DNA from 2 places in the Kytococcus sedentarius DSM 20547 genome. Region 1 is predicted to be linked to the other one. Evidence: riboswitches for the same ligand, from Rfam matches in the RefSeq annotation. Region 1 holds a riboswitch; the other holds the start of a gene.

The links. Region 1 has a riboswitch for thiamine pyrophosphate ahead of thiE (thiamine phosphate synthase). Riboswitches for the same ligand answer to the same signal wherever they lie in the genome.
Region 2: linked by a shared signal. The riboswitch ahead of thiC (phosphomethylpyrimidine synthase ThiC) and the one ahead of thiE (thiamine phosphate synthase) in region 1 are both predicted to bind thiamine pyrophosphate.

Annotation. Positions count from the first base shown of each region.
Region 1 is NC_013169.1:287,736-299,365, forward strand. Features, by position in the region: gene thiM (hydroxyethylthiazole kinase) at 1-310, shown strand, start outside; gene KSED_RS01425 (aldo/keto reductase) at 428-1,309, opposite strand; TPP riboswitch at 1,373-1,467, shown strand; gene thiE (thiamine phosphate synthase) at 1,458-2,168, shown strand; gene thiD (bifunctional hydroxymethylpyrimidine kinase/phosphomethylpyrimidine kinase) at 2,165-2,962, shown strand; gene KSED_RS01440 (pyridoxamine 5'-phosphate oxidase family protein) at 2,985-3,503, opposite strand; gene KSED_RS01445 (alpha-hydroxy acid oxidase) at 3,607-4,836, opposite strand; gene KSED_RS01450 (MerR family transcriptional regulator) at 4,944-5,774, opposite strand; gene KSED_RS13995 (transcriptional regulator) at 5,808-6,107, opposite strand; gene KSED_RS01460 (hypothetical protein) at 6,104-6,541, opposite strand; gene ald (alanine dehydrogenase) at 6,665-7,780, opposite strand; gene KSED_RS01470 (carbon starvation CstA family protein) at 7,900-9,621, shown strand; gene KSED_RS01475 (cory-CC-star protein) at 9,605-9,913, shown strand; gene KSED_RS01480 (ArsA family ATPase) at 9,927-10,895, shown strand; gene KSED_RS01485 (vitamin K epoxide reductase family protein) at 11,003-11,620, shown strand.
Region 2 is NC_013169.1:2,047,467-2,059,096, reverse strand. Features, by position in the region: gene KSED_RS09665 (mismatch-specific DNA-glycosylase) at 1-88, opposite strand, end outside; gene KSED_RS09660 (DUF808 domain-containing protein) at 109-1,209, opposite strand; TPP riboswitch at 1,354-1,463, shown strand; gene thiC (phosphomethylpyrimidine synthase ThiC) at 1,457-3,202, shown strand; gene KSED_RS15385 (MFS transporter) at 3,199-4,092, shown strand; gene KSED_RS15380 (MFS transporter) at 4,092-4,679, shown strand; gene KSED_RS09645 (NADP-dependent isocitrate dehydrogenase) at 4,799-7,024, opposite strand; gene KSED_RS09640 (NADPH-dependent FMN reductase) at 7,392-7,970, shown strand; gene thpD (ectoine hydroxylase) at 8,105-9,052, opposite strand; gene KSED_RS09630 (ectoine synthase) at 9,186-9,602, opposite strand; gene ectB (diaminobutyrate--2-oxoglutarate transaminase) at 9,674-10,984, opposite strand; gene ectA (diaminobutyrate acetyltransferase) at 11,043-11,564, opposite strand; gene KSED_RS09615 (aspartate-semialdehyde dehydrogenase) at 11,561-11,630, opposite strand, start outside.

The sequences.
Region 1 (11,630 bases):
GGGAGCGGTCGCCATCAGCGGGGCGGTCGACCACCTCGTGGACGGGCGACGACTGGCCCTCCTGGGGCACGGCCACCCGTGGCTCACCCAGGTGACCGGCGCCGGATGTGCCCTGGGGGCGCTGATGGCAGCGTGCGTCGCGTGCACCGAGGACCCCTTGCTGGCCGCGGCGACCGCCACCGCCGCCTACACGGTGGCGGCCGAGCGGGCTGCGGAGCTCTCCCGGGGGCCGGGGAGCCTGATGCCCGCGCTGCTCGACGAGCTCGCGCAACTCACGCCCGAGTCCCTGGCCGCGGCCGTCCAGCTCTGACGCCCGGGGGGATCGGTCCGCGGGAACTGACACAGCAAAGGGGTACCTGACCTACCGAACACGGTGTGTCAGGTGCCCTTGGGCGTGTCAGCTCCATGTGGCCCACCGGTGGGCCGCTCAGCTCGCGTCGAGGCGCTCCAGCTCGCGGTCCGTGAGGTCGATCTCGGCTGCGGCGGCGGAGTTGGTGATCGACTGCGGACGCTTGGCGCCCGGGATGGGGATGACCACCTCGGACTGCGCCAGCTCCCAGGCCAGGGCGACCTGCTGGGGGCTCACACCCCGCTCGTCGGCGACCTCGGCGAACGCCGGGTGCTTCTCGGCCAGCTCCTTGGCCTCGTTCAGGCCGCCCAGTGGGGACCACGGCAGGAAGGCCAGGCCGAGCTCGGTACAGACCTCGATCTCCCGCGCACTGCTGCGGAACTTCGGGCTGAACTGGTTCTGCACGCTTACGAGCCGGTCGCCCAGCACGTCGTGGGCGGTGCGGATCTGCTCCGGGTCCGCGTTGGAGATGCCGACCATCGCGACGATCCCGGAGTCCGCGACCTCGCGCAGGGCCTCCATGGTGGCGCGGTAGTCGCACTCCGGGTCCGGGCGGTGGTGCTGCCACAGCTGGATCTGCTTCACCCCGAGCCGCGCCAGGCTGGCCTCCGCCGCCTCGCGCAGGTACTCGGGACGCGAGTCCAGGCCCCAAGAGCCGTCCTCGCCACGGGTGTGGCCGGCCTTCGTGGCCAGGACGACCTCGGAGCGCACCCCCAGCTCGTCCAGCAGGCCGGCGATGAGGCGCTCGTTCTGCCCCATGGCCTGCTCGCCGGCGGTGCCCTGCCCGTAGGCGTCGGCGGTGTCGAACAGGGTGACGCCCGCCTCCAGGGCCGCGGTCACCGTGTCCAGCAGCTGCTGGCGCGGCGGCTCACCGTCCTGGCTCATCGTCATCAGACCCATGCCGATGGCGCCGACCTGGTGGCGCCCGACCGTGTCGTTCCCGAGGTTTCGTGTACGCATGTCGGCCAGCGTAGGAGCGCCGTCTCCACCCTGTCGTGCCCGCCCTGGCCAGAGGTTACGGTGGAGGACGACGCGGGGTGCCCCACCAGGGGGCTGAGAACAGACCCGTCGAACCTGATCTCGTTCACGCGAGCGGAGGGACGTCGCCATGCAGCACGCCACCTGGACCCCTTCCCCCCACGCCACCCCGGCAACCGGGGGCCCACCACGAGTGGACCTCTCCCTCTACCTGGTCACCGACAGCGCCATGGCCGGGTCACGGGGCCTGGCCGACGTCGTCGCGCGGGCCGTCGCGGCCGGGGTCACCTGCGTGCAGCTGCGGGAGAAGGCAGCCTCCGATGAGGAGGTGGTTGCCCTGGGGCGCCAGCTCGTCGAGATGCTCGCGGGCACCGGGGTGCCCCTCCTCATCGACGATCGGGTGCACCTGGTGCACCCCATCGGGGCCGATGGGGTGCACATCGGTCAGGAGGACACCCCACCGACCGCGGCCCGCGCGGCGCTGGGCCCCGAGGCCATCATCGGCCTCTCCGTCCACGACGCAGCGCAGGTCGATGCCGCCAACGCCCTGCCACCGGCGACACTCGACTACATCGGTCTGGGACCGGTCTGGGCGACGGGCACCAAGGATGGGCACGCACCCCCCATCGGGCCCGAGGGGCTGGCCGACCTGCGCCGGCGCAGCCACCACCCGGCCGTGGCGATCGGGGGCGTGAAGGCCCACACACTGGCCGAACTCGCGGGGTCGGGCGTCGAGGGGGTGGCGGTGGTCAGCGCGATCTGCGCCGCAGCGGACGTCCCGGCGGCCACCCGGGAGCTGCGAGAGGCCCTGGCCGCGTCGCCCCTGCAGGGGGAGCTGTGAGCACCCCGACCGTCCTGTCCATCGCCGGCTCCGACCCTTCGGGCGGCGCCGGCATCCAGGCCGACCTCAAGACCTTCAGCGCCCTCGGTGCCTACGGCTGCGCAGCGCTGACGGCCCTCACCGCACAGAACACGCGGGGCGTCACCGGGATCCACCCGGTGCCGCCGGAGTTCGTGCGCGACCAGGTGCTCACTCTGGTGGACGACGTGCAGGTCGATGCGGTGAAGATCGGCATGCTCGGCAGCGCGGCCGTGGCAGAGGCGGTGGCCGACCTGGTGGGGGAGGTCCTGGACTGCCCCGTGGTGCTCGACCCGGTGATGGTGTCGACCGCCGGGGCGCGGTTGCTGGACCGCGACGCCGTCGAGGCCGTGCTGCGCCTGGCCCCGCTGGTCGACCTCGTGACCCCCAACGGCCCGGAGGCCGCGGTGATGCTGGGCTGCGAGGAGGCGCGGACGGTCACCCAGCAGACCGAGCAGGCACAGGAGCTGTACCGACGGCTGGGCACCCGCGTGCTGCTCAAGGGCGGTCACCTGCCGGGGCCGCGCGCCACGGACGTGCTGGCGGACCACGACGGGACGGCGACGCTCACCGCATTGAGGGTGGTCACGGACAACACGCACGGGACGGGGTGCACGCTCTCCTCGGCGATCGCGGCGCTGCTGCCGCAACGGGGGGACTGGGGCGACGCGATCGAGGGGGCGAAGGACTACCTGACGGACGCGCTCCGGCGGAGCGACGAGCTGGGCATCGGGCACGGCGCAGGCCCGGTCCACCACTTCCATGAGTGGTGGTGAACCGGGCCGGGGCGGGGTGGTCTCAGAGCTGGACGGTGTCGTTCGTGCCCATGTCTGGACGGTCCTTGGAGACCAGGCCCTTGGCGAACTCGAACGCCGTCCTCACCGCGCCGTCGGACGCCCAGAACTCGGCGGTCTGGCGGTGGATCTCCAGCAGGCCGCTGCGGGGGTCGTCCTTCTCGGTGTCCATGAACGCCGAGGCGGAGGCGTCCCACAGCTCGTCGAGCTTGGCCTTGTCTTGGCTCGGGGTCGCGGTGCCGGAGTAGGAGACCCAGCCGTCGTCCGAGGAGTAGGAGACGCTCACCTGCGGGTTGGCGCGGATCGCGTTGACCTTGTCGGTGTCCAGCCCGGTGATGAACCAGACGGTCGACGGGTCGTCGAACGTCTGGGTGCCCATCGGCATCGACACCAGGCGTCCCTGCTCGTCGGTGTAGGTGAGCACGGCGATGCGGGTGTCGCGCATGATCTTGTGGACGATCTCGCGGGGGTCCCTGTCAACCAGGGTTCCTCCTGCTGTCGTGGCCGCCCGGGCGGGCGGCACCTGCCTTCCACGCTAGGTGCGATGCGGCGGTGGCGCGAGCGGGCGATGAGGTGAGGACCGGGCACTGCCCCACCCCCTCCGCACGACAGAACCGGGGGTGGGGTCAGTCCCGCGGGGCGCGGTGGTCCAGCCGCACGTGCTGCGGGCCCAGCTCGTCCACAGAGCGCACGCCCAGCAGCTGCATGCCCACCTGCAGCTCGGCCCGCAGGATGTCGAGCACCCGCTCCACGCCCCGCTGCCCGCCGGCCATGAGCCCGTACAGGTAGGCGCGGCCGATCATCGTGAAGTCGGCGCCCAAGGCCAGGGCTCCCAGCACATCGACGCCGCTGGTGATGCCGGAGTCCACGATGATCGGCACGTCCGGCCCCAGCACCTCGCGGATGCCGGGCAGCTCGGCCAGTGGCACGGGTGCCCGGTCGAGCTGCCGCCCACCGTGGTTCGACAGGTACACGCCGTCGCACCCCGCATCGAGGGCCCGCTGGGCGTCCGAGGGGGTCTGGATGCCCTTGACCAGCAGCGGACCGGCCCACACCTCGCGGATCCACTCGATGTCCGCCCACGACAGGGTGGGATCAAAGGTCTTCATGATCACGTCCATCGAGTCCCCGGCGGAGCTCGAGAGGGTCGCGAAGCGCAGCGGCTCGGTGGTGAGGAAGTCGAACCACCAGCGCGGCCGGTAGGAGGCGTCCACCAGCGTGCGGGCCGTGAGCTGCGGCGGGATGGTCATGCCGTTGCGGTGGTCGCGATAGCGCAGGCCGCCGGTGGCGGTGTCCACGGTGACCATCAGCGTGTCGTACCCGTTCTCTTGGGCCCGCTCCACCAGGCCGCGAGCGCGATCGCGGTCCTCGCGCCACGAGTAGAGCTGGAACCAGCGGCGGGCGTCTGGCACCTGGGCCGCCAGGTCCTCGATGGCCGTGGTCCCCATGGTGGACAGGGTGTAAGGCACCCCGGCGGACTGTGCGGCGCGGGCCACGGCGGGCTCACCCGCGGCGTGCATCATGCGGGTGAATCCGGTGGGGGCCAGGCCCACGGGCAGCTCGCTGCGCTGGCCGAAGACCTCGGTGGAGAGGTCCACCTCGCCCACGTCGCGCAGAACGGTGGGGCGCAGCTCGAGGTTGCGGTACGCCTCGGTGTTGCGGCGCATGGACTCCTCGGAGTTGGCTGCGCCGTCGACGTAGTCGAACGGTCCGGTGGGCGTGACCCGGCGGGCGATGCGTCGGACGTCGGCGATGTCGGCCGCCTTGGCGAGCCGCGCGGTGGTGCGGTTCAGGGTGGGCTTGCTGAACCGCATCAGCGGCGCGAGTTCACGAGGGTTGGGAAGTTGGCGTCGCACGGTGTCACCTCCGGTCGGGGTGCCCACGGTAGACGCCGGAGCCGGGCGCGCACCGGCCGCCCCTCTGGTCGAGCGGGCGGCCGGTGCGCTGTGCGGTGGGGCCGGACTCACGCCAGGGGGCGGTACACCTCCGTCAGCAGGTCGGCCTCCGGCGTGTTCGACGGGTCGCTCAGGTAGCGGTTGACCACCTTGCCGACCGGCCCGTCACCGGGGCTCGCCTCGGTGAGCCCCTCCTGACCCATGTACTGCGCCATCTGGGCGTGCGCCTCGCTGATCTGGGAGTACGGGCCGGTGATGGTGGCCTTCACCGCCCGCTGCTCCGGCAGCTCGTGCACCTCCAACGGGCCCCTGGCCGTGGTCCCCGGGGCCACCGGCAGCCAGACGGACACGTCGGGGCCGGCCTCCACGTACGTCGGGTCGTTCTCCACCACACCCCCGGGGCCGATGGGGGTGAGCCCCTGGCGCCCGAGCTCGGGGATGAACTGCTCCCACAGCACCCCCTCTTCGGAGTAGCTGGGGATGGCGCCCCGCAGCAGCACCATCGTGGTGGACGGCAGGGTGGTCTCGCTGATCTCGATGCTCATGGTCTTCTCCTTTGTCTGGAGCATCCGGTCGAGGAGCGCCATCCGCTGCTGCGCCGCCAGGAGATCGGCGGTGAGGGACTGCCGCTGCATCCGCAGGGCGTGTTCCCAGGCCGGTGTGCCACGGCTGGTGAGCAGGGCGGCGATGGCGGACACGCCGAACCCGACGTCACGCAGCCTGCGCACGTCCGCCGCATCGGCCAGCTGGTCGCTGGTGTAGAGGCGGTAGCCGCTCGCAGCATCCACCTCGGCGGGGGTGAGGACGTCGTGCTTGTCATAGTGACGGAGCATGCGCACGCTCAACCGCGTCAGGGAGGAGAACTGCCCGATCGACATCGGGTTCGGGGTGTCGGTCATGTCGCCACTCTGGTGCCTCGCACGGTGTCAGGGTCAAGACCCACCAGCGACGATGCCGGTCCTCCGGCGCGGGCGCGTGCCAGCGATTCGGCCGCCCACGCTGGCCGCATGGCCCTCATGGACGAGGCGGAACTCGTCCCCGGCAAGACGGGCTTCGTGCGCCTGCTCCAGCGCCGAGGCCTGCTTGGAGAGGGTCGAGTCGGAGATCTCCACCGCACCGCGCACGGCGGCGAACTCGGCCTTGTCGGTGGAGGCCAGCGCGGCGACGATGCTGAAGCGCGTCGGTGCGTGGATGATCTCGTCGAGCTGGTGGCGGGCGTGGGTGGTGCTCATCGGGCGCTCTTCCCGAGGCGCGTCGCGACGATGACGCCGGGCAGCGCGACCAGCACGGCCAGGCCGATCATCAGCCACAGGGGTGCCTCGGTGAGGACGCTGACCAGGATGCCCACGCCGTACAGCAGCGAGCTGGCGACCACGGCGCCGGTGTACTGCTTGGTGTACCCGCGGGGCAGGGACTTGGCCTGCTGCGCCACCATCGTCATCGGCCTGATCATGGCTATGTAGACCGACATGCCGATGATCAGACCGATGGCGCTGCTCTGCGTGACGTGGAACAGCACCAGGACGGCGGCCATGGCCAGGCTGACGGCGGCCGCGGTGAAGCGCAGTGTGGACAGGTCCTTGCCCGAGGTGACCCGGGCGCCGGAGGCGCCGTCCGGGGCGGCCTGTGCCTCGCGGGCGTTGGGGGTGTGCGTCGTGTTCTCCATGGCCACTCCTGGTGCTCGGTGTGCGGGTCCCTCGTCGGGCACCCAAGGGAGCAACTACTTTCCGGCGTGGCAAGTACTTGTCTGGCGTGGAGGGCTTGCCTGTGGGCAGAGCGACCCCCGGGCTCAGCCGAGCAGGCCGGCCGGGTCCTTGCTCTCGATGCCGAGCGCCTCACCGACGGGCGCCGAGTACAGCGATCCGGCGTGCGTGGCCAGGCCCTTGGCGAGTGCCTCATCAGCGCCCAGCGCGGCCTTCCACCCCGCATCAGCGATCCGCAGCGTGTACGGCAGGGTCGCGTTGGTCAGGGCCTGCGTGGAGGTGGCTGGCACGGCGCCGGGCATGTTCGCCACGCAGTAGAAGATCGAGTCGTGCACCTCGAAGGTGGGGTCGTCGTGCGTGGTGGGGTGGGAGTCCTCGAAGCAGCCGCCCTGGTCGATGGCGATGTCCACCAGCACGCTGCCCGGCTTCATCTGAGCCACGAGGTCGTTCGTCACCAGCTTGGGGGCCGCGGCGCCGGGGATCAGCACCGAGCCGATCACCAGGTCGGCCTCGGTGACCGCGCGCTCGATCGCCAGCTCCGAGGACGCGATGCCGTGCACCCGGTTGCCGTAGCGCCAGAAGCTCATACGGAGCTTCTCCAGGTCGATGTCGAGCAGCGTGACGTCGGCGCCCATCCCCATCGCGATGTTCGCGGCGTTCTGGCCGGCGGTCCCGGCGCCCAGCACAGCCACCTTTGCGCCCGCAACGCCACCGACGCCGCCCATCAGCACCCCACGGCCACCGCGGGCCTTGAGCAGGGAGGCCGCGCCCACTTGGGGGGCGAGACAGCCGGCGACCTCGCTCATGGGGTACAGCAGCGGCAGGGAGCGGTCGGGGCGCTGCACCGTCTCGTACGCGATGGAGGTCGTCCCCGCATCGATCAGTGCCTTCGTCAGCTCCGGCTCGGCGGCCAGGTGCAGATAGGTGAACAGCACCTGGTCGGCGCGCAGGCGGCCGTACTCCTCGGCGATCGGCTCCTTGACCTTGACGACCATCTCGGCCTCGCCCCAGACCTCGTCCGCGGACTCCACGATGCGGGCGCCCTGGGCGGCGTACTCCTCGTCGGTGATCGAGGAGCCCACGCCGGCTCCGGCTTGCACGAGCACCTCGTGGCCGCGGCCGGTGAGCTCCCGGACGCCGACGGGGGTCATGCCGACCCGGTACTCGTTGTTCTTGACCTCAGTGGGGACTCCGATGCGCATGGCCCCACTCTGCCAGTGACGTGCGCCATCGGGGCGGCGGGTGGGGCACGCCACCCCCCTCCGGCACAATGGCGTGACCTGCACCACAGCCCCCCGTCACGCCGACCATTGGAGAGCCCATGAACTCGCTCGTCCTCGTCCTGGTCGGGATCGCCATGATCCTGGCCGGGTACCTCCTCTACTCCCGGTGGCTGGCCACCCGGGTGTACACGCTCGATGCGGGGTTCCGCACCCCCTCCCACGCCCTGCGCGACGACGTGGACTTCGTGCCCACGAACAAGTACGTGCTGTGGGGCCACCATTTCACCTCTGTGGCCGGTGCGGCTCCCATCGTGGGCCCGGCGGTGGCGGTGATCTGGGGCTGGCTACCGGCCTTCCTGTGGGTCACGCTCGGCACCATCTTCTTCGCCGGCATGCACGACCTGGGTGCACTGTGGGCCTCGGTGCGCAACCGGGGGCAGTCCATCGGCTCGCTGTCGGCCCGGTACATCGGGCGTCGCGGGGCCAACCTGTTCCTGGTCGTCATCTTCCTGCTGCTGCTGATGGTGAACGCGGCCTTCGCGGTGGTCATCTCCGGCCTGCTGGTCAGCACCCCGAGCGCGGTTATCCCCACCTGGGGCGCGATCGCCGTGGCCCTGCTGATCGGCCAGGCCATCTACCGCTTCCGCTGGAACCTGCCGATCGTCAGCGTGGTGGGCGTCGTCGCCCTGTACGCCCTGATCTGGCTGGGTGACCAGTACCCGGTCTCGCTGCCGGACACGGTCCTGGGCATGCCGGCCAGCGGCGTGTGGATCGTCATCTTGTTCGCCTACGCGGGCATCGCCTCGGTGCTGCCGGTGTGGCTCCTGCTGCAGCCGCGCGACTACATCAACGGCCTGCAACTCTTCCTGGCGCTGGGCATCCTGTTCGCCGCGGTGCTCATCTCCACCCCCACCGTGGTGGCCCCGGCCATCAACGACGCGGTGCCGGAGGGCACGCCGGGCATCGCGCCGCTGCTGTTCGTCACCATCGCCTGCGGCGCCATCTCCGGCTTCCACGGCATGGTCGCCTCGGGCACCAGCTCCAAGCAGCTCGACAACGAGACCGACGCCCGCTTCGTCGGGTACTTCGGCGCCGTGGGCGAGGGGCTGCTGGCCCTGGGTGCGATCGTCGCCACCACCGCCGGCTTCCAGACCCTCGCGGACTGGGAGGAGGTCTACAGCGCGTTCGGGCAGGGCGGTGTCGCCGCGTTCGTCGAGGGCGGTGGTTCCATCGTCCAGAACGGCCTGGGCCTGCCGCAGTCGCTGAGTGCCACCATCCTGGCCACCACGGCCGTGCTCTTCGCCGCGACCACCATGGACACCGGTGTGCGTCTGCAGCGCTTCGTGGTCTCGGAGATCGGCGAGGTCATGGGCGTGACGCTCAACAAGTGGGTCTCCACCGCCATCGTGCTGGTGGTGGCCGTGGGCCTGACCTTCGCCGCCGGTGCGGACGGCTCCGGTGGCATGCTCATCTGGCCGCTGTTCGGCACCACCAACCAGATCATGGCCGGGCTGACCCTCGCCATCGTCGCGGTGATGCTGCTGCGCCGTGGGCGCCCCGCGCTGCCGGCGATCATCCCGCTGACCTTCGTGCTGATCATGAGCGTGCTGGCCCTGCTGGTGCAGATGGGCACCTTCTGGCAGGACCGCAACTGGCTGCTGCTGGTGCTGGACGTGATCATCCTGGTGGCCGCCGTGTGGGTCATCGTCGAGGCCGTGGGCGCGATGGTGCGTGCCTCCCGCGGAGAGGTCGACGACGACGAGCACGACCCCCTCGACGCGGATGAGGGGGCGACGGCCCGAGATGCCGTCTCCCGCTGAGTCCCCCGACGGCCTGGCCGGCCTGGGCGCGCGCGTCCGGGCCGGCCTGCGGGCCGTCGGTGCGTGGGCCGAGGAGAGCTACCACCTGCCCTACCGGTCGACGCTGGCCCGGGCGCAGGCCGACGAGGACGACCTGTTCATGCTGATGGTGCTGGGGGAGTCGCTCGGTCTGCCCAACCCGATGGGCTACCACTCCCTGGAGCTCCTGCCGGCCGTCTACGAGCGCTTCCACGTGTGGCACCAGCGGATGGGCATGGACCGCTCTCCGCTGGACCACATGTCCTGCTGCTGACGGGGAAGGGCCCATGAGCTCACTGCTGGAGACCCTGCTGACCCGCTCCACCCTGTTTGTCGGGGGCAAGGGTGGGGTGGGCAAGACCACCATGGCCTCGGCCGTGGCCCTGGAGGCCGCGCGGCGGGGCCGGCGCACGCTGCTGGTCTCCACCGACCCGGCGCACAACCTCGGGCACCTGTGGGGCCGCCGCCTAGGGGGCCGGGTCACGGCGGTGCGCGAGGGCCTGGAGGTGCTGGAGATCGACCCCACCCGCGAGGTGGAGGAGCACCTGGCCGCCGTGGGGCGCACGATGCGGCGGATGATGCCGGAGCACCTGCACGGCGAGGTGGCCCGCCATCTGGACGCCGCACGGGAGGCCCCCGGCACGCAGGAGGCCGCGCTGCTGGAGGCCGTGGCGGACGTGGTGGCCGGCGCCCCGGAGCGGGACCTGGTGGTGTTCGACACCGCGCCCTCGGGGCACACCTCGCGCCTGCTCTCCCTGCCCGAGCACCTCCGCGCCTGGACCGACGCGCTGCTGGCGCGGCAGGACTCCTCGGCCCGCTTCGGGCAGGCGCTGCGGGGCCTGGGGGACGCCGATGCGAGCTCCCGGCGGGCCCGGCGCGATGCGGAGATCCGCGGGGTGCTCGAGCGCCGGCGGGCCCGCTTCGAGCTGCTGCGCACCACCTTCACCGCCCCGGAGACGGGCTTCCTGCTGGTGATGACCGCCGAGCGGCTGCCCGCCGACGAGACGCTGGAGCTCCACGACACCCTGGCCGGCCTGGGGGTGGGCATCGACGGGCTGGTGGTGAACCGGCGGTCCCCACGCGACCAGGGGGAGTTCCTCGCCCGCCGGCACGTCCAGGAGCAGGTGCACCTGGACCGGGTGCGGACCGCGTTGCCGGACCTGCCCGCCCTGGAGATCCCCTTGCACGACACCGACCCGGTGGGTGAGGACGGGCTCGCGCAGGTGGTCAGGGCTCTGGCCGGCGAGCCGGGCTGAACGCCCCTGGCCCGGTGGGGAGCCCGTGACCGGACTCCCAGCCCGGAGCGGCACAATGGCCCGGCCCGGCACGGGGTCGGAGCAGGTTCACCAGGAAGGACCGCAGCGTGAGCGAACGCATCGAGGAGACCGGCACGTCCGGGCCCGGGTGGGCCACGGACAAAGCCCTGGGCTGGCTATTGACCCTCACCGGCCTGGTCGGCTGGGCCGCCAGCGCCACCCTGGTCTGGGAACGGCTGAACCTGTATGAGAACCCGCTGCACCGCACCTCCTGCGACGTGAACCCGCTGGTTAGCTGCGGCACCGTGATGCAGACCCCGCAGGCCGAGCTGTTCGGCTTCCCCAACCCGCTGATCGGCATCGTCGGCTACGCGCTGGTGGTGGCCTTCGGCGTCGCCCTGCTGGCCGGCGCCCACTTCTCCCGCTGGCTGTGGGCGTGCATCTGGGTGGGCGTCGCCCTGGCCGGGGTGTTCCTCATCTGGCTGTGGTCGCAGGCGCTGTTCGAGATCGTGAAGCTCTGCATCTACTGCATGGTCGCGTGGGCCGCCACCATCCCGATGTTCCTCGGCCTCACCGGCGCCCTGGTGAGCCGGGGCACCTTCGGCCTGTCCGATGGGGTGCGCCGCTTCGCCCGCGAGTGGACCTGGGTGACGGTGATCGTGGTCTACGTGGCCGTCACCGCATCGGTGCTCGCGGTGTTCCTTCCGAAGTTCATGGCCCAGTGAGCTGAGAGCA
Region 2 (11,630 bases), 1.0 Mb from region 1:
GCACGTCGTCTACCGTCTCGTTGGCGAACCGGGCCAGCTCGTCACGATGCGGACGGCGCCCGCCCAGGGGGGACGGGCGCCGCGGCACGACGGGAGGATGCACCGGTGTCAGCCCTGCGGGGCCCGGGTGGCGCCGTCGGCCGAGGCCTCGTCGTCCGTGAGCTGCGTGCCGGTGCCGGTGCCGGTGCCGGCTGCTGCGTGGGCCGGCTCGCGCCCGGCGTCCTTGGCCTTCTCGTCGCGACGGTATCCGCTGCCGTGCTTGCCGTGTTCCACCTCGTGGGCGAACGGGCCGAAGGGCAGCACGTGCAGCACCGCCACGATGATCGCGCCCCAGACGAGGCCCAGCGCCATCGCCACCAGGGTGTCGGCGAGCCAGGCCAGCAGGCCACCGATCACGGGGGTGCCCGCGACCATGTCGGCGAGGTGGTGGGCGAGGTCATAGGGGGCGCTCAGGCCGTACTCGTCGATGCCGACCATGATGATGTGGCCACCCACCCAGAGCATGGCCAGCATCCCGACGAAGCCGATGATGTCCAGCACGGTGGGCATGGCCTTGACCATGCCGCGGCCCAGCTTGTGGCCCGCCGAGCCCTCATCGTTCTTCTTGGCCAGGTGCAGGCCCACGTCGTCCATCTTCACGATGAGGGCGACCGCGCCGTAGACCACGACGGTCATGAGCAGCGCCACCACGACCAGGATCAGTCCGCGGCTCAGCAGGGACTGGTCGGTCACCTCGTTGAGGGAGATGACCAGGATCTCGCAGGAGAGCACGAAGTCGGTGGTGATGGCGCTCTTGACCACCTGCTCCTCGTCCTGCTCCGAGCGCTCGTCGGCGGCCTTGCCGTCGTCACCGTGGCCGGAGATCTTCTCCCAGACCTTCTCCGCGCCCTCGAAGCACAGGTAGGTGCCGCCGAGCATCAGCAGGGGCGTCAGGATCCAGGGGGCGAACTGGCTGAGGAGCAGCAGCACCGGCACGATGATCGCCTTGTTCCGCAGCGACCCCTTGGCGATGCGCCAGATCATCGGCAGCTCACGGTTGGGCTCCGCGCCCTCCAGGTACTGCGGGGTCACCGCGGCGTCGTCCACCACCACGCCGGCCGCCTTGGTGCTGGCCTTGGCCGCGCCGGCAGCCACGTCGTCCACGCTGGCCGCGGCCAGGCGCGCCATGGCGGCGATGTCGTCGAGCAGGGCAGCGAGTCCGCCGGCCATGGGGAACCTCCGGGCTGGGGTGGGGTGAGGTGAGGGGGCCGGGACAGCCTAGCGGCAGCAGGCTGGTCGGCATCGTTGGCCGAGGGGCGAGGAGGAGGCGACGCACCCGGGTGGGCTCACCGCATCGGCGTGGTTAGGGTGTGTGGCGTACCCCACGGGAGCTCGGGCACGAGCTGAGAGCGGACTGTTGCCGTCCGGACCGTTCGAACCTGTCCGGTTAGCACCGGCGGAGGAAGCGAGGACGACGATGTCGTGCACCCATGAGACCGACCAGCAGTGCGAGGCCCGCCTCGAGCAGCACCCCGAGAATCACCCCCAGCACCGCCTGGTGACCGTGACCGACGGGGAGGTGACCGTGCCGATGACGGCGATCAGCCAGCACGACTCCCCGGACGGCAGCCCCAACGAGGACTTCGTCGTGTACCGCACGATGGGGCCGGGGTCCGACCCGCAGGTGGGCCTGGAACCGGTGCGGCAGGCGTGGATCGAGGCGCGCGGCGACACCGCGACCCATGCCGGGCGGGAGCGTGACCTCGCCGACGACGGGCGCTCGGCCCTGCGGCGCGGGGAGCCCTCGCAGGCGTGGCGGGGTCGGGTGCAGGAGCCGCGGCGCGCGCAGCCGGGCCGGACGGTGACGCAGCTGCACTACGCCCGCCGGGGCGAGATCACCCCCGAGATGCGGTACGTGGCCCTGCGCGAGGGCTGCGAGGTGGAGCTGGTGCGCTCGGAGGTGGCGGCGGGGCGCGCCATCATTCCGGCGAACGTGAACCACCCCGAGTCCGAGCCGATGGTCATCGGCCGGGCCTTCCTCACCAAGGTGAACGCCAACATCGGCAACTCGGCCGTCACCTCCTCGATCGCCGAGGAGGTGGAGAAGATGTCCTGGGCCACCCGCTGGGGCGCCGACACGGTGATGGATCTCTCCACCGGGGAGGACATCCACACCACGCGGGAGTGGATCCTGCGCAACTCCCCGGTGCCGATCGGCACGGTCCCCATCTACCAGGCCCTGGAGAAGGTCGACGGCGTGGCCGAGGAGCTCACATGGGAGGTCTTCCGCGACACGGTTGTCGAGCAGGCAGAGCAGGGCGTGGACTACATGACCGTGCACGCCGGGGTGCGGCGGCGGCACGTGCCTCTGACGGCCGGGCGTGTGACCGGCATCGTCTCCCGCGGCGGGTCGATCATGGCCGGGTGGTGCATGGCCCACCGCCGCGAGTCGTTCCTGTACGAGCACTTCGACGAGCTGTGTGAGATCTTCGCCGCGCACGACGTCGCCTTCTCGCTGGGCGACGGGCTGCGGCCGGGGTCGCTGGCCGACGCGAACGACGCCGCCCAGCTGGCCGAGCTGCGCACCCTGGGCGAGCTGACGCAGCGGGCCTGGGAGCACGACGTGCAGGTGATGGTGGAGGGCCCCGGCCACGTGCCGCTGCACCTGGTCAAGGAGAACGTGGACCTGGAGCAGGAGTGGTGCCACGGGGCGCCCTTCTACACGCTGGGCCCGCTGGCCACCGACATCGCGCCGGGCTACGACCACATCACCAGTGCCATCGGGGCGGCCCCCATCGCCCAACACGGCACGGCGATGCTCTGCTACGTCACGCCGAAGGAGCACCTGGGCCTGCCGAACCGGGACGACGTGAAGACCGGGGTGATCACCTACAAGATCGCCGCGCACGCCGCGGACGTCGCCAAGGGCCACCCGCGGGCCCGGGACTGGGACGACGCCATGAGTAAGGCGCGCTTCGAGTTCCGTTGGCACGACCAGTTCGCGCTGGCGCTGGACCCGGTGACCGCGCAGGAGTTCCACGACGAGACGCTGCCGGCCGAGCCGGCCAAGAACGCGCAGTTCTGCTCGATGTGCGGGCCGAAGTTCTGCTCGATGCGGATCAGTCGTGACATCAACGAGGCCTACGGCGGGCAGATGGCCGCCGAGGCGGGTGCCGCGGCCGTCGGCGAGCCGGTGTTCGTCGAGTTGAGCACCAGGCCGTGAGCAACACGGCCCTCGCCGCCCGGGATGCGTCCCGGGCGGCGGGCCCGGCGCGCCCGCGTCGGTCGTCGGGGCGACGGCCCCGCCCCGTGGGTGCGCCGCGTTCCCCTGCCCCGGGGCGGGCGGCGCTGCGGGCCGGGGTGTTCGGCAACTTCGTCGACCAGGTGCACATCTTCCTGCCGCTGGTGGCGCTCGCACCGGCGTTGCCCACCATCGCGGGGGAACGGGCGCTCGCGGTGGTGGGCTCCTGGGTGGTCGTGGCCACCCTGCTGGGCCGGCCGGTGGGGGCGATGGTGTTCGGCCCGCTGGCCGACCGGGTGGGGCGGACGGCGACCACGCGGGTGGCCATCCTGGGGACGGCGGCGTGCACGGCGGGCATCGCGGTGGTGCCCTCGCACGCGAGCATCGGGATCGCGTCGGTGGTGGTGATCCTGTTGCTGCGCTTCCTCGGGGGCGTGTTCCTCGCCGGGGAGTACACCGCGGCGATCCCGCTGGCGATGGAGTGGAGCCCACCCCGGCGGCGAGGGCTGGTCTCGGGGTTGATCATGGCGATGGCGCCGTGGGCCCAGGCCGCGATCGCCGGCAGCACGGCCGGGTTGCTGTGGCTGCTGGGCCCGGAGCAGTACGCCCAGTGGGGGTGGCGGGTGGTGTTCGGCGCCGGCGCGGTGGCCTCGCTGGGGGTGTACCTCTACTACGCGCGGAGCCTGGTGGACGAGCCCGGGGCCGCGCGGCGGCGGGAGGTGGCGACCGCGCACGGGGGAGCAGTGGCGGTGGGTGCGGGTGGGCAAGCGGGTGCGGTGGATGGCGGTGGTCGTCCTGCCGTGCGGCGCCCCGGGCTGGTGGAGCTGCTCGTCGGGCGGCACGCGCGGTCCTCTGGCAGGTCTTCGGCCTGATGACCGGGTTGTGGTGCCTCACGAACATGGTGGTCATCGCGATGACCGGACTGCTGGGCACCGAGCTGGGCCTGGGTGCCGGTGAGGTGTCGCTGGTGATGGCGGCCGCGGCCGTGGCGCAGGCCCTCGTAATGTCGGTGACCGGGCACCTGTCGACGCTGGCTGGCCGGCGGGTGTTCTTCGTGGGGGCCGGGCTGGTGACGGCCGTGGCGGCACCGGTCCTGTGGTGGCTGACGCTGGCGGGTGCCGGCGGTGCCGCGGGCGCCTGGGGTGTGGCTGCTGGTGTGGTGGCACTCCAGGTCGTGACCGTGACCGCCTACGGGCCGGTGGGCGCCTACCTGTCGGAGCGCTGGCCGGCAGAGGTGCGGTCCACCGGGTACGGGACGGCGTACTCGCTCTCGATCGTCCTGCCCGCGCTCTGGCCGGTGTGGCTGCCGTGGGTGCAGGGCGTGGTCGGGGAGCGGCCTGCGGAGATGGCGGTCCTGGCGGTCGGTGGGCTGCTGGTGGCCGGGTGCGGGCTGCTCGGCCCGGCGCTCCGACCCCCGGAGCTGCACCGCTCGGTCGAGGAGGTCGCGACCTCCCCCTGAGCGTCAGCCCTGCCCGGGGCGCGGCTCACCCCATCGGGTCCGAGGACGATGCTGGCCGCGCCCCCAGGAGGGAGCGCGGCCAGCGGTCGATGGGCCCGGTGCGGTCGGGGCCGGGCGGGTCAGGCCTGCGCGAACTCGTCGATGATCGTGGTGAAGGTCGTCGACGGGCGCATCACGGCGGCGGTCTTCGCGTCGTCCGGGTGGTAGTAGCCACCGAGGTCGACCGCGTCACCCTGGGCGGAGAGCAGCTCGTCGGCGATCTGCTGCTCCTGGGCGCCCAGCTTCTCGGCCAGGGCGCCGAAGGTCTTCGCCAGTTCGGCGTCCTCCGACTGCGCGGCCAGCTCCCTGGCCCAGTACAGGGCGAGGTAGAAGTGGCTGCCGCGGTTGTCGATCTCGCCGACCTTGCGGCTGGGGGAGCGGCCCTCGTCCAGCAGGGTCTCCGTGGCGCGGCCGAGGGCGTCGGCCAGCACGCGGGCCTTGGGGTTGTCCTCGTGCTCGGCCACGTGGTCCAGGCTCTCGGCCAGGGCCAGGAACTCGCCCAGGGAGTCCCAGCGCAGGTGGTTCTCCTCGACCAGCTGGTCCACGTGCTTCGGGGCGGAGCCACCGGCGCCGGTCTCGAACAGGCCACCGCCGTTCATCAGCGGCACCACCGACAGCATCTTGGCGCTCGTGCCGAGCTCCAGGATGGGGAAGAGGTCGGTGTTGTAGTCACGCAGGACGTTGCCGGTGACGCTGATGGTGTCCTCGCCCTTGCGGATGCGGTCCAGCGAGAACTGGGTCGCCTCCTCGGGGGCCATGATGCGGATGTCGAGGCCCTCGGTGTCGTGCTCGGTGAGGTACTTCTCGACCTTCTTGATGAGCTGCGCGTCGTGGGCGCGCTCGGAGTCCAGCCAGAACACGGCGGGGGTCTCCGAGGCGCGGGCGCGGTTGACGGCCAGCTTCACCCAGTCGCGGATGGGGGCGTCCTTGGTCTGGCAGGCGCGCCAGATGTCACCGGCGGAGACCTTGTGCTGCAGCAGCACCTCGCCGGAGGAGTCGACGACCTGCATGGTGCCGCTGGAGGGCACCTCGAAGGTCTTGTCGTGGGAGCCGTACTCCTCGGCCTTCTGTGCCATCAGCCCGACGTTCGGAACCGAACCCATGGTGGTGGGGTCGAAGGCGCCGTTCTCCTGGCAGTCCTCGATGACGGTCTGGTAGACGCCGGCGTAGGAGCTGTCGGGGATGACGGCGAGGGTGTCCTGCTGCTCGTCGTTCTTGTTCCACATCTGGCCGCTGGTGCGGATCATGGCCGGCATGGAGGCGTCGATGATGACGTCGCTCGGCACGTGGAGGTTGGTGATGCCCTTGCGCGAGTCGACCATCGCCAGGTCGGGGCCGTCGGTGAGGCCCTGGTCGATGCTGGACTGCACCGCATCGGCGGTCTCGGCCGGGAGGTTCTTCAGGCCGGAGAGGATGGCGGCGAGGCCGTCGTTGGGGGAGAGGCCGGCCTCGCGGAGGGCATCGCCGTGCTCGGCGAAGACGGCCGGCAGGAAGGCGCGCACGACGTGGCCGAAGATGATGGGGTCGGAGACCTTCATCATCGTGGCCTTGAGGTGGATGGAGAACAGGAGGTCCTCGGACTGTGCGAGCTCCACCTGCTCCGAGAGGAAGGTGTTGAGGGCCTTGACGTCCAGGAAGGTGGCGTCCACGACCTCGCCGTCGAGGACCGTGATGCCGTCCTTGAGCACGGTGGTCTGGCCGGAGTCGTCGACCAGCTGGATGGTCAGGGTGTCGTCGCCCTTGATGACCACGGACTTCTCGTGGGAGGCGAAGTCGTCCTCGCCCATGGTGGCCACGCGGGTGCGGGAGTCGGCCGACCACTCGCCCATGGAGTGCGGGTGCTTGCGGGCGAAGTTCTTGACGGCCTGGGGGGCGCGGCGGTCGGAGTTGCCCTCGCGCAGCACGGGGTTCACTGCGGAGCCCTTGACGGCGTCGTACGTGGCGCGGACGGCGCGGTCCTCGTCGGTCTGCGGGTCCTCGGGGTAGTCCGGGATGGCGTAACCCTGGCCCTGCAGCTCGGTGATGGCCTCCTTGAGCTGCGGCACGGAGGCGGAGATGTTGGGCAGCTTGATGATGTTCGCCTCGGGCGTCTTGGCGAGGTCACCGAGGTTGCCCAGGGCGTCCTCGACGCGCTGGTCCTCGGAGAGCTGCTCGGGGAACTGCGCCAGGATGCGACCGGCCAGAGAGATGTCACGGGTCTCGACGTCGATGTCGGCCGTGGTGGCGAAGGCCTCCACGATCGGCTTGAGCGAGTAGGTCGCCAGGAGCGGCGCCTCATCGGTGCGGGTCCAACTGATCTTGGCCATCTGGGGTGTTCTCCCTCGTCTCGGATGGGTACCCACGCGTCAGCGCCCTCGCGCTGGGGGGTGGGTGCCGTCTTGCCTCCAGCCTAAGTGGTGGGGGGTGGCTGGTGCGAAGTCGTGGGGTGGTGCGCGGCCTCGTGGGGGTCTCTGGCGTTCGGTCAGGTGGGGGTTGGACGGGGTGAATCGGCCCGGATTCTCTGCCGCTACTGTGCGGGTTCGGGCTCTCGGGTGACGCCTGTGGAGCGTCTCGAACTCTTCCGGGGTGAGCACCCCCCCTGGGCGTGCTCGCGCACGGCTGAGGTGACGCGTCACCCAGCGGGTGCGTATCGTGGGCGCGCAATCCCCCCCGAGACTCTTCTGAGGAGAATCCATGCGCATTGGCGTGATCATCGGCAGCACCCGTCCCGGCCGCAAGGGCGAGAAGGTCGCTACCTGGTTCATGGACCAGGTGACCGCTCACCAGGAGGGCTCGGAGTCGAACGATGTGACCTACGAGCTGGTGGACCTGGCCGAGTTCGACCTCCCGCTGCTGAGCGAGCCCACGGTTCCCGGCGCGGCCAACGGCGAGTACGAGAACCCCGCCACCATCACGTGGGCCGAGAAGATCGCCACGTTCGACGGGTACATCTTCATCACGGCCGAGTACAACCACTCGGTGCCTGCTGCTCTGAAGAACGCCTTCGACGTCCTCTACGTCGAGTGGGTGAAGAAGTCGATCGCCTTCGTCAGCTACGGCGCGCTCTCGGGCGCCCGCGCGGTGGAGCACTGGCGGGGGATCGTGGCCAACGCGAACATGCTGCAGGCCCGCAACCAGGTGTCCCTCCCGCTGTTCGACTCCCTGCAGGAGGACGGTTCCGTCGAGCCGCCGAAGCCCGTGGCCGACGGTGTGCGCGGCATGCTCAAGGAGCTCGAGGACCTCACCCGCCTTGCGCAGCAGCACCGCGGCTGACGGCGGGCCCGGGGCGATCGGGTCGAGCGCCCGCCCGCCCCGCACGGGAGCCGGAGCCCGCACGGGGTGCTCCCACCAGCGGCTGGTGGTCCACCCGTCGCGGGTGGGAGCACCAGCCACGGGCGGGCCACCTGTCACCGCGTCGTCAGGATCTCGCGCTCCCGCCGTGCGCCCAGGAACTCCGGGCGGGGGGCAGGCGCTGCGAAGGGCTCACCGCACTGGTTGTCCGCCGCGGTGAACACGATGAAAACGTTCGACCGGGGCGCGGGGGTGATGTTGCCGTTCGAGGCGTGCATGCAGTTCGAGTCGAACCAGGTGGCTCCACCGGCGGCGCCCGTCAGCACGTCGATGCCGTGGCGCTCGTACATGCGGGTGAGGACGTCCTGATCCGGCGTGCCGGCTCCCTGCATCACCAGCGAGGACTTGTAGTTGTCCTCGGGTGTCTCACCGACGCACGACACGTAGTGGCGGTGCGAGCCCGGCATGATCATCAGCGGGCCGTTGTACGTGTGGTTGTCGGTCAGGGCGATCGAGACGCTGATCGCCCGCGGGGTGGGCATCCCGTCCTCCGCGTGCCAGGTCTCGAAGTCCGAGTGCCACGAGAACTCCTTGCCCGCGAAGCCCGGCTTGAAGTTCACCCGGCTCTGGTGGATGGTCACCGGCCCGCCGAGCACCTGCTCGGCCCGGGCCACCAGTCGCGGGTCGTGGGCCACCGAGCGGAACAACTCGTTCGAGCGGTGCACTTCGAAGACCGTGCGGAGCTGTCCGCTCCCGGCCTCGGTGATGGTGCGCTCGTCGGCCAAGACGTGCTCGTCCCGGGAGAGAACGTCCAACTCCTCGCGCATGCGGTTGATCTCGACAGGGGAGAACAGTTCCGGCACCTGGGCGTAGCCCGCGGTCTCGATGTGGTCGAGCTCGCGTCCGTCGAAGGGGCCGTCATCCGGGCCTCCCACCACGACCGGGTCAGTGCGTTCCAGGACCGCGGGGCGATCGCCCGTACGGGTGGGGTACCGGTCGTGGGGCTCGGCCGTGTCACCCGGCCGGGCGGATGGTGCGATGGGCTTGACACTCGTGGTGGTCACGTTGAACCTCCTCGTGTGCACGCGGTGGTGCGATCCGTGGGTCGTTCCTTTCGGCGGGTGCCGTGGTGGGAGCCGCCCGCGCGGGGCGACTCCCTCCACAGCAGGAATGAGGACCCCATGGGTCCCGTCCAGCTCAGGCCTTGGGCGTGTCCAGGCGGTTGCCCTCAGCGTCCAGCAGGGGGTACACGCCGTTCTCGTCGTGGACCTCGCGTCCGGTCACCGGCGGGTTGAACACGCAGGTGCAGTGGACGTCCTCATCGGCGATGAGGGTGTGCTTGTCCGAGTCGTTCAGCAGGTACATGGTCCCGGGGCGCAGCTCGTGCTCCTCGCCGGTGTCGCGGTTCACCAGCGTGCCGGAACCCTGGTAGACGTACACGCACTCCACGTGGTTGGCGTACCACATGTCCGTGCTCGTGCCGGCCTTCAGGACCGTGACGTGGAAACTGAAGCCGACGCCCTCGTCGGCCAGGAAGAACCGGCGGGAGCGCCAGTTGCCGTGCTCGACGTCGTTCTCGGTGCCGTTCAGCTCGTCCAGGTGCATGACCTTCATGTGTGTCTCCTTCTCTCAGGCTCTGTGTGTCAGTGGTTCGTGGGGTGTGGGGCGGGCCCTCGCTGGGGCCGTTAGGCGCCGACGGCAGCGACGGACTCCGTGAGGATCCGCAGCGCCTCGTCGATCTCCTCGTCGGTGACCGTCAGCGGCGGCAGGAGCTTCACGACCTCGTCGGACGGGCCGGAGGTCTCCACCATCAGGTGGCGCTCGAACGCGGCCGCAGCGATCTTGCCCGCGGCCTCGGGGTCCTCGAAGGCGATGCCGCACATCAGGCCGCGTCCCCGCACCTCGGCAGAACCGGAGGCGTTCGCGGCGATCGTCGCCAGGCCCTCGTGCAGACGCTCGGCCTTGGCGCGCACCTCGGCGCCGAAGGCGTCGTCGGCCCAGTAGTTCTCGATGGCAGCGGCGGCGGTGACGAACGCGGGCGTGAAGCCGCGGAAGGTGCCGTTGTGCTCGCCCGGGGTCCACTGGTCGAGCTCGGGGCGGATCAGCGTGATGGCGAACGGCAGCCCCAGGCCGGACAGCGACTTGCTGAGGCACACCACGTCCGGCGTGATGCCCGCGGGCTCGAACGAGAAGAAGGTGCCGGTGCGGCCACAGCCGGCCTGCACGTCATCGACGATCAGCTTCACGTCGTGCTTGGCGCAGAGGTCGGCCAGCTTCTTCACCCACTCCATCGAGGCGGCGTTCAGCCCGCCCTCACCCTGCACGAGCTCCACGATGGCGCCCGCGGGCAGGTCCTCGGTGCTCGCCGCAGCCCACTGCGCGTCGAGCTGGTCGAGGTCCACCAAGTCGTCGCCATCGGACGGGGTGTGAGAGTCGTACGCCACCTGCTGGGTGTCCGTCAGCGGCACGCCGGCACCGGCGCGCTTCATCTTGTTGGCCGTCACCGACAGCGAGCCCAGGGTCATGCCGTGGAAGCCGTTGGTGAAGGCCACGACCTCGCTGCGGCCCGTCGCCTTGCGCACGGCCTTCAGCGCCGCCTCGACCGTGTTGGTGCCCGTCGGGCCGGGCATGAGGACCTTGTGGTCCATGCCGCGCGGCTCCAGGACGTGGGAGGTCAGCACCTCCAGGAAGTGCCGCTTGGCGGGGGTGTGCATGTCCATCGAGTGGATCACGACGTCCTGCGCCAGGTGGTCCATCATCGCGCCCTTGATGGCGGGGTTGTTGTGCCCGTAGTTCAGGGCGCCGGCGCCGGCGAAGAAGTCGAGGTACTCCTCGCCGGTCTCGGTCTGCTGGTGCGCGCCGCGGGCGGTGGTGAACACCACCGGCCACTGGCGGCAGTAGGAGCGCACGGACGACTCGCGGGCGCCGAAGATGCTGGTGTCGCCGTCGCGGTGCTCGGTGGAGCCGGCGGTCGCAGTGGTCTGGGTCTCGCTCATGGTCAGGTCCTCCTCGAGAGGGGGTTGTTCACGGTGATGGGGTCAGGGGCCCGCCCGGTCAGGCCGGCGTCAGGGGCTCGATGCGGTGCAGCAGCTCCGCGTCGTGCACGTCGTCGGGGGGGAAGTGGTCGCGGGTGATGAACTCGGTGACGGTCTCGGTCGCGCCGCGGCGCTCGGCGAAGCGGGCGAACAGCGCGTTGGAGGCGTCGTTGTCCGTCGTCACCGTGCTCTCCAGGGCGCGGGCGCCGGTGGCGTCCACCACGGCATCGAGCAACCGCCCGGCCAGGCCGCGGCCCCGCTGCGAGGCGTCCACGGCGATCTGCCATACGAAGACGGTGTCCGGGTCCTGCGGGCGCAGGTAGGACATGCAGTAGCCGACGATCTCGCCGTCCACCTCGGCCACGGCGCTGTGGGCGCCGAAGTCCCGCGCCATGAGCAGGTAGGCGTAGGAGGTGTTGACGTCGAGCACCTGGCTGTCCCGGGCGATCCGCCACATGGCGGCGCCGTCGTCCAGGGTTGCCGCGCGGAAGGTGACCGCGGGCTGGGCGTCCGCACCCGTGGGCTGCGCGTCGCTCGTCATGCGCCCACCCCCTGCTCGATGAGGACCTCGGCCACCTGGACAGCGTTCAGGGCCGCACCCTTGCGG